2 linked regions of the Allocatelliglobosispora scoriae genome follow. The protein of the gene in region 1 interacts with the protein of each later gene in a pairwise test. Links are inferred from orthologs where the notes say so. Each region holds a gene or a part of one and is shown on either strand. Other genes may lie near its edges. The genes, in order: rlmN and ftsZ.

Region 1 (3,273 bases):
TCATCGCCAGTGATGCCGTCCTGCGCCGCAACGGGCTCCGCTGAGTATTCGAACGTCCCTCAGGAAGATCACACATGGTTCGGGGAAACAGACCGGATCTTGGATCGTGATCGCGTCTGGTTCGCCGAATTACGTGTGATCTTCTCGATCACACCGAGAAAGGCCCCGCCGAGGCGGGGCCTTTCTTCATGGCGTCGGGGAGCTCAGCGGCGGCGGACGATGTCGCGGACCTCGCGGAGAGCCGCGTCGACCTCGCCCTCGTAGTAGCCGCCGGGGACCAGGCTGAACTGCGCCGGGTCGAGCTCGTTGTCGCTGATCGGAGTCGCGCCGTGCCCGGCGAGAGCACTGACCACGCCCTCGAAGAGCCGGTCGACCTGGGCCGGGTCGTAACCGCTGCCGAAGCGGCGCAGCTGGAAACCCCGGCGCATCTGGTCGACCCGCTGGACCTCACCCGTCGGAGCAGCGCTCGCGGGCGGTGCGGGCGGGCCGTTGAAGCCGCCCTGCGGGCCCGCTGACGGCGGCGCGTTGAAGCCGCCACCGAATCCACCCGGTGCGGACGGCTGGCCGTAGCCCTGCGGCGGCTGCGCCACGGGCGGCGGCTGCTGCTGGTAGCCGGGCGGCGGCTGCTGCTGCTGATATCCGGGCGGCGGGCCGTTGAATCCACCGGTCGGCGGTCCGCTCGGCGGCGGTCCGCCCGCCGGCTGGTTGAAGCGCCCGGCGTCCGGCATGCGGATCTCGGAAGTCATGTCCATCTTGCCGTGGCGGCCCGGGTCGAACCCGGGATCCCGGGACGGGTCACGCGAGTCGAAACCCGCGCCCGCGAACGCCGGGTCCTCGAACCGCTGCGGCGCCGGAGACGGTGCCGGCCGGTTGGGCAGGTTGCCGGTCGCCGGGCCGGAGCCCATCGACGCCGGAGCCTGCGGGCTCATCCTCGGCGGCTCCGCCGGACGCAGCTCGGTGGCGCGCAGCTCGGCGCCGCGGCCAGGCTGCGCCGCCCGCTCCTCGAGCTCCGAGAGTTGCCGCTCCACCCGGTCGAGGTGCAGGTCGACCTGCCACTCGTCATATCCCCCAAAGCGCACCCGGAAGACCACGTCGTGGACCTCCTGCGCGCCGACCGCAGCGCCGGGCACGCCGTTGAGCGTCGCCTCCACGCGGTCGAGGAACGAATCGACCTCATCGACTTTGTATCCCCGGCGTACCGCGCGCCGCCGGAACCGCTGCCCCTGATTGCTCAAGATTCCACCTCGCTAGCCGCCAACTGTCCACAGGCCCCGTCGATCTCCCGGCCACGGGTGTCACGCACCGTGGTCGCAACCCCGGCCGCGCGCAACCGCCGGACGAACTCCCGCTCCACCGGCTTGGGGCTCGCGTCCCAGCGACTGCCCGGCGTCGGATTGAGCGGGATGAGATTCACGTGGGTGAGCTTTCCGGCCAGGAGCTTCCCCAGCAGGTCCGCGCGCCACGGTTGATCATTTACATCCCGGATCATGGCGTACTCGATGGAGACGCGGCGTCCGGTGCGAGCCGCGTAGGCCCAGGCCGCGTCGAGCACCTCGGCGACATTCCACCGCTGGTTGACCGGGACCAACTCATCGCGCAGATCATCATCAGGCGCGTGGAGCGACAGCGCAAGCGTCACGGACAGATCCTCTTCCGCCAGCTTGCGCATTGCCGGCACGAGTCCGACAGTCGACACGGTGATGTGCCGCTGGGACAGGCCGAGACCCTCCGGCGCGGGCGTGACGAGGCGCCGGATCGCGTCGATCACCCGGGGATAATTGGCGAGCGGCTCGCCCATCCCCATGAAGACGACGTGGCTCAGCCGGGGCGGGCTGCCGTGCACGGCGCCGGAAGCGGCGACACCGGCGAGGTAGACCACCTGGTCGACGATCTCGGCGGTGGAGAGGTTGCGGGTCAGGCCGGCCTGACCGGTCGCGCAGAACGGGCAGGCCATGCCACAGCCCGCCTGGCTGGAGATGCAGACCGTGACCCGGTCCGGGTAACCCATCAGCACGCTCTCGACCAGAGAGCCGTCGTGGAGCCGCCACAGCGCCTTGCGCGTGGCACCGTCGTCGCAGGCGAGCTCGCGGACCGGCGTCAGCAGCTTGGGGAGCAGCTCAGCCGCGAGGCGCTCGCGCGACGCCGCCGGGATGTCCGTCATCGCCGCCGGATCGCGCTCGAGGCGGGCGAAGTAGTGGGTGGAGAGCTGACCCGCCCGGAACTCCTTCTCACCGAGATCGGCCACGGCGGACCGGCGACCGGCCAGGTCGAGGTCGGCGAGGTGCCGCGGAGGCATCTTCGCCCGGTGGCGCGCGGTGGCGGCGGGCTCGCCGGAGCCGCGCTCCAGCACCACCAGCTGCCGCTGCTCTGGCGTTGGCGTCGGCGCCGGAAGGTCGGATTGCACAGGAGTGTTCGTCATGACCGGTCCAGTCTCCCACGTCGTCGCCGCGGCCGCGCCGCCCCAGGTCATGCTGTGGGTACGAGCACGCTCAGCAGGACGTACGCCGTGGGCAGGGCGAAGACGATGGAGTCGAGTCGATCCATCATGCCGCCGTGCCCCGGCAGGAGGTTGCTCATGTCCTTGATGCCCAGGTCTCGTTTGAGCAGCGATTCGGCGAGGTCACCCAGCACGCAGGCGATGGAGACGGCGAGGCCGAAGACCAGGCCCTTCCACAGGTCCACGTCGAGCAGGAAGTAGAGCAGCGCCGAGCTGCCCAGCGCCGTGGCGATGAGCGAACCCGCGAACCCCTCCCAGCTCTTCTTGGGGCTGATCGTCGGCGCCATGGGGTGTTTGCCCAGGAAAACGCCCGCGACGAAGCCACCGGTATCGGAGAGCACCACTGCCGCCAGCAAGCACAGGATGCGCCATTTGCCGTCGTCGGGAGTCGCCATGATCGCGCCGAAACTGAGCAGGAAAGGCACATAGGCGAGGATCAGGGCCGAGGCGCCCATGTCGCGCTGGTAACCCTCCGGACCGTCGCCGATCCGCCACACGAACGTGGCGAGCACGGCGATGAGCAGGCCCAGCGAGAGCGCGTCGAGACCGGAGAACCAGGCGAGCGCGATCATCACCGCGCCGCCGCCGATCACCGGCACCATCGGTGGCTGCGCACCGGTGGTCCTGATCGCCCGGATCAGCTCCCAGCTGCCGACCGCGCCGGCGATGATGAGCACGCCGAGGAAGGCCTGCTTGTAGAAGAACAGGGTGCCCAGCACCACGGCCGCGAGCAGGATGCCCACGCCGATCGAGACCGGCACGTTGCGCCCGGCCCG
Region 2 (3,203 bases), on another replicon or contig:
GCGCTCTCGCCCCGACCGAGGTCACCGCGCCCGGCGGAGTCGGCGCGGCCGAGGTCCGGCCGGGACCGGTCGGAGTAGCGGGTCCGCGGGACCACCGGAAGGTCGTCCTCGTCGTCCTCGTCGTCGAAGTCGTCGGCCACGCGCGCATCGGCGTAGCGGGAGTCGCGACGGGAGTCCCGGTAGCTCGACCGCTCCCGGGTGCTCGCAGCACTGTAGCGCCGATCGTCGTACTCGCGGTCATCGTCATCCTCGACGAGCCCGAGCCAGACACCAGCCTTTCGCAAAGCGCTCACGTGCCACCGCCCCCTTATGATCTTGCGAAAGCGACCGGCACCGCTGGAGTGACCAGCAGCGATCTGTCACCTTCAACGGGACCGCGTTCGCGGCGCTGCCCCGGCTGGCCGCCGCACCGCCGCGATTGCCAGATGCGAACCACACACGTGTAGTTTCGCCCGCCGTCAGGCTACCGGAGCGGCGGTCTGTTTCCGAGCAATGCGCTGCCTATCCGCACATGTGTCGCGCCATTCGCAATCGCTTCCGCCAGGTCACCGCTCATTCCGGCGGAGATGATCGTCGCTGAAGGATGATCCTTTAGCAGGCGCTCCGCCACCCCGGCGAGGGATGCGAACGCCGCCAAGGGATTGACGGACAGCGGTGCGACAGCCATCACACCGGCCAGTCTCAGCCCGCTGCTCCCGGCGATCGCCTCGGCCACCCGGTCGAAGCTCCGATCAGGATCGTCGGTCGCCAGGGCGGCGCCACCCCGGTCGAGATCACCGTCGAGACTCACCTGCACCAGCGCCTCCAGCGGCCGCTCCCGGCCGGCCGCCGCAGCGGTGGCCAGCGCCCGGACGAGCCGGACGCTGTCGACAGAGTGCACGACATCGGCGTAGCCGACCACTGATCGACACTTGTTGCGCTGGAGTTGGCCCACAAAATGCCACGTCGGCGCCGCCGCCTCGGCGAGGGCGGCAGCCACCTCGGCCGCCTTGGGAGCGGCGTCCTGGTCCCGGTTCTCGCCGACATCGCGTACCCCCAGCTGGGCCAGGTGCACGACGTCAGCCGCAGGGTAGGTCTTGGTGATCGCGACCAGGGTGACCGAGGACGGGTCGCGGCCCGCCGCAGCGCAAGCGGCGGCGATGCGCTCGCGCACCGCCGCCAGGTTCTGCGCGATCTGCTCGCGCCGCTCGTCAGAGTTCATGTGGAGACCCGAACCGACCGCAGCCGGTCCCTATGAACCGTTCTTCAGGAAGTCCGGTACGTCGACATCGTCGAAGAGCACCTTGCGGGGCTGCTTCGGCGGCTCGACCTGCTGCGGGTGCGGGTGCCGGATCGTGGTCTCCACGGTCGGCGTGACCCGGCGCGGAATCTCCACCGGCTTGTAGGTGGGCGAGCCGCCGTCGAAGCCGGCCGCGATCACCGTGACCCGGACCTCGTCACCGAGGGCGTCGTCGATGACGGCGCCGAAGATGATGTTGGCGTCGGGGTGAGCCGCGTCGGTGACGAGCTGCGCCGCGTCGTTGATCTCGAAGAGGCCCAGGTCGGAGCCGCCCGCGATGGAGAGCAGGACGCCACGTGCGCCGTCCATGCTCTGCTCCAGCAGCGGGCTGGAGATCGCCCGCTCCGCCGCCTCGACGGCCCGGCTGTCGCCCCGCGCGCTGCCGATGCCCATGAGGGCACTGCCGGCACCGCTCATGACGCTCTTGACATCGGCGAAGTCGAGGTTGATCAGGCCGGGCGTGGTGATGAGGTCGGTGATGCCCTGGACACCGGAGAGCAGCACCTGATCGGCCTGCCGGAAGGCGTCCATCATGGTGATGCCACGGTCACCGAGGGCGAGGAGCCGGTCGTTGGGGATCACGATGAGCGTGTCGCACTGGTTGCGCAGCTCCTCGATGCCCGTCTCGGCCTGGACCTGACGGCGCTTGCCCTCGAAGGAGAACGGCCGGGTGACCACGCCGATGGTGAGCGCGCCCAGCTTGCGAGAGATGTTGGCGACCACCGGCGCGCCGCCGGTGCCCGTGCCGCCGCCCTCACCGCACGTCACGAAGACCATGTCGGCGCCCTTGAGCACTTCCTCGATCTCGTCGCGGTGGTCCTCGGCGGCGTTCTTGCCGACGTCAGGATTGGCTCCCGCGCCGAGACCCCTGGTCAGCTCGCGGCCGACATCGAGCTTCACATCGGCGTCGCTCATCAGCAGCGCCTGCGCATCAGTGTTGATGGCGATGAACTCGACGCCCTTCAGGCCAACCTCGATCATCCGGTTGACGGCGTTGACGCCACCTCCGCCGATGCCGACGACCTTGATGACCGCGAGATAGTTGTGCGGAGGTGTCATTCGGCCCTTCCCCTCTGTGGCGTGCGAGGGGGAGAGGAAACCCTCACCCTCTACTAGAGGCTCAGAGTTATGTCAACTACTGTGCCCTGTGGAAAACGTAGGCGCCCCACGCTCGTGATCCAAGGACCACGTGCGGCGTGTCGAGAGCGCTCCTGTCTGCTCCACTGTGGATCTGATGCTTTATGTGGCGAGTGATCAGGATATCGTGACCACCTCAGGGGCTGTCACGTCGATTGTCTTGCCGGGCCGGTTGAGCAACGCAGTCGCCACCCGAGCCTTGAGATCACCCTCCGACGTGTCACCCCAGAGCACCACCCTATCGCGCCGGAGCTCGAGTCTGATGCGCGCGGGCGCGTCCACGACCAGGGTGACGAGCTGATCACGGAGCTGCGGCGTCAGCACACTGAGGACGGCGATCGCCGCCATCGTCTCCGGATCGTCCGGTCCGGGCTCGCCGACCCGCACCAGCGGCAGGTGCGCGGGCCGCTCATCGACCGTCAGAAACGCCACTCCCGCGGCGTCTACCAGGGAAAACTTCTTCTCCCGAGGGACGGCGGCGACGGCCGTCCGCTCGGTCACCGCGATGGTGATCTCATGGGGCCAGGAGCGGCTCACGACCGCGTCGGCGGCCGGGACCAGCGCCGCCACCCGGTCGCGTACGGCCGCCAAATCCACTTTGAGCAGCGGCGTGCCGAGCGGGATCGCGGCGGCCGCGACCACCTCGTCCGGGTGCAGGATCGCCACGCCGGAGACACGGACGGAGTCCACGCCGAAGACCGAGGTCGCGAGCAGGACCCAGGCCGCCACCGCCCCGAGGGCCACGACGAGGGCGCCGATCCCCCACGGCGCCATCGACTTCAGCCGA

What was found.
Region 2: the proteins of rlmN (region 1) and ftsZ interact in binary tests that used the Escherichia coli proteins (3 or more experiments, as listed by UniProt). The link is inferred for Allocatelliglobosispora scoriae from one-to-one orthologs.

The regions. Positions count from the first base shown.
Region 1 is NZ_JACHMN010000003.1:278,268-281,540, reverse strand. Bases 265-3,224 are described here. They hold rlmN (dual-specificity RNA methyltransferase RlmN), read right to left. Parts: upstream 2,297-3,224; coding sequence 1,232-2,296; downstream 265-1,231. Other genes in these bases: F4553_RS27925 (phosphatidate cytidylyltransferase), read right to left, coding at 2,467-3,224; F4553_RS27935 (DivIVA domain-containing protein), read right to left, coding at 265-1,235. Also shown: F4553_RS27940 (hypothetical protein), read left to right, coding at 1-44; more of F4553_RS27935, read right to left, coding at 204-264; more of F4553_RS27925, read right to left, coding at 3,225-3,273.
Region 2 is NZ_JACHMN010000002.1:1,735,457-1,738,659, forward strand. The notes cover bases 286-3,175. They hold ftsZ (cell division protein FtsZ), read right to left. Parts: upstream 2,339-3,175; coding sequence 1,232-2,338; downstream 286-1,231. Other genes in these bases: F4553_RS13485 (cell division protein SepF), read right to left, coding at 286-293; F4553_RS13490 (YggS family pyridoxal phosphate-dependent enzyme), read right to left, coding at 464-1,201; F4553_RS13500 (cell division protein FtsQ/DivIB), read right to left, coding at 2,534-3,175. In the rest of the region: more of F4553_RS13485, read right to left, coding at 1-285; more of F4553_RS13500, read right to left, coding at 3,176-3,203. UniProt on the Escherichia coli protein: Essential cell division protein that forms a contractile ring structure (Z ring) at the future cell division site. The regulation of the ring assembly controls the timing and the location of cell division.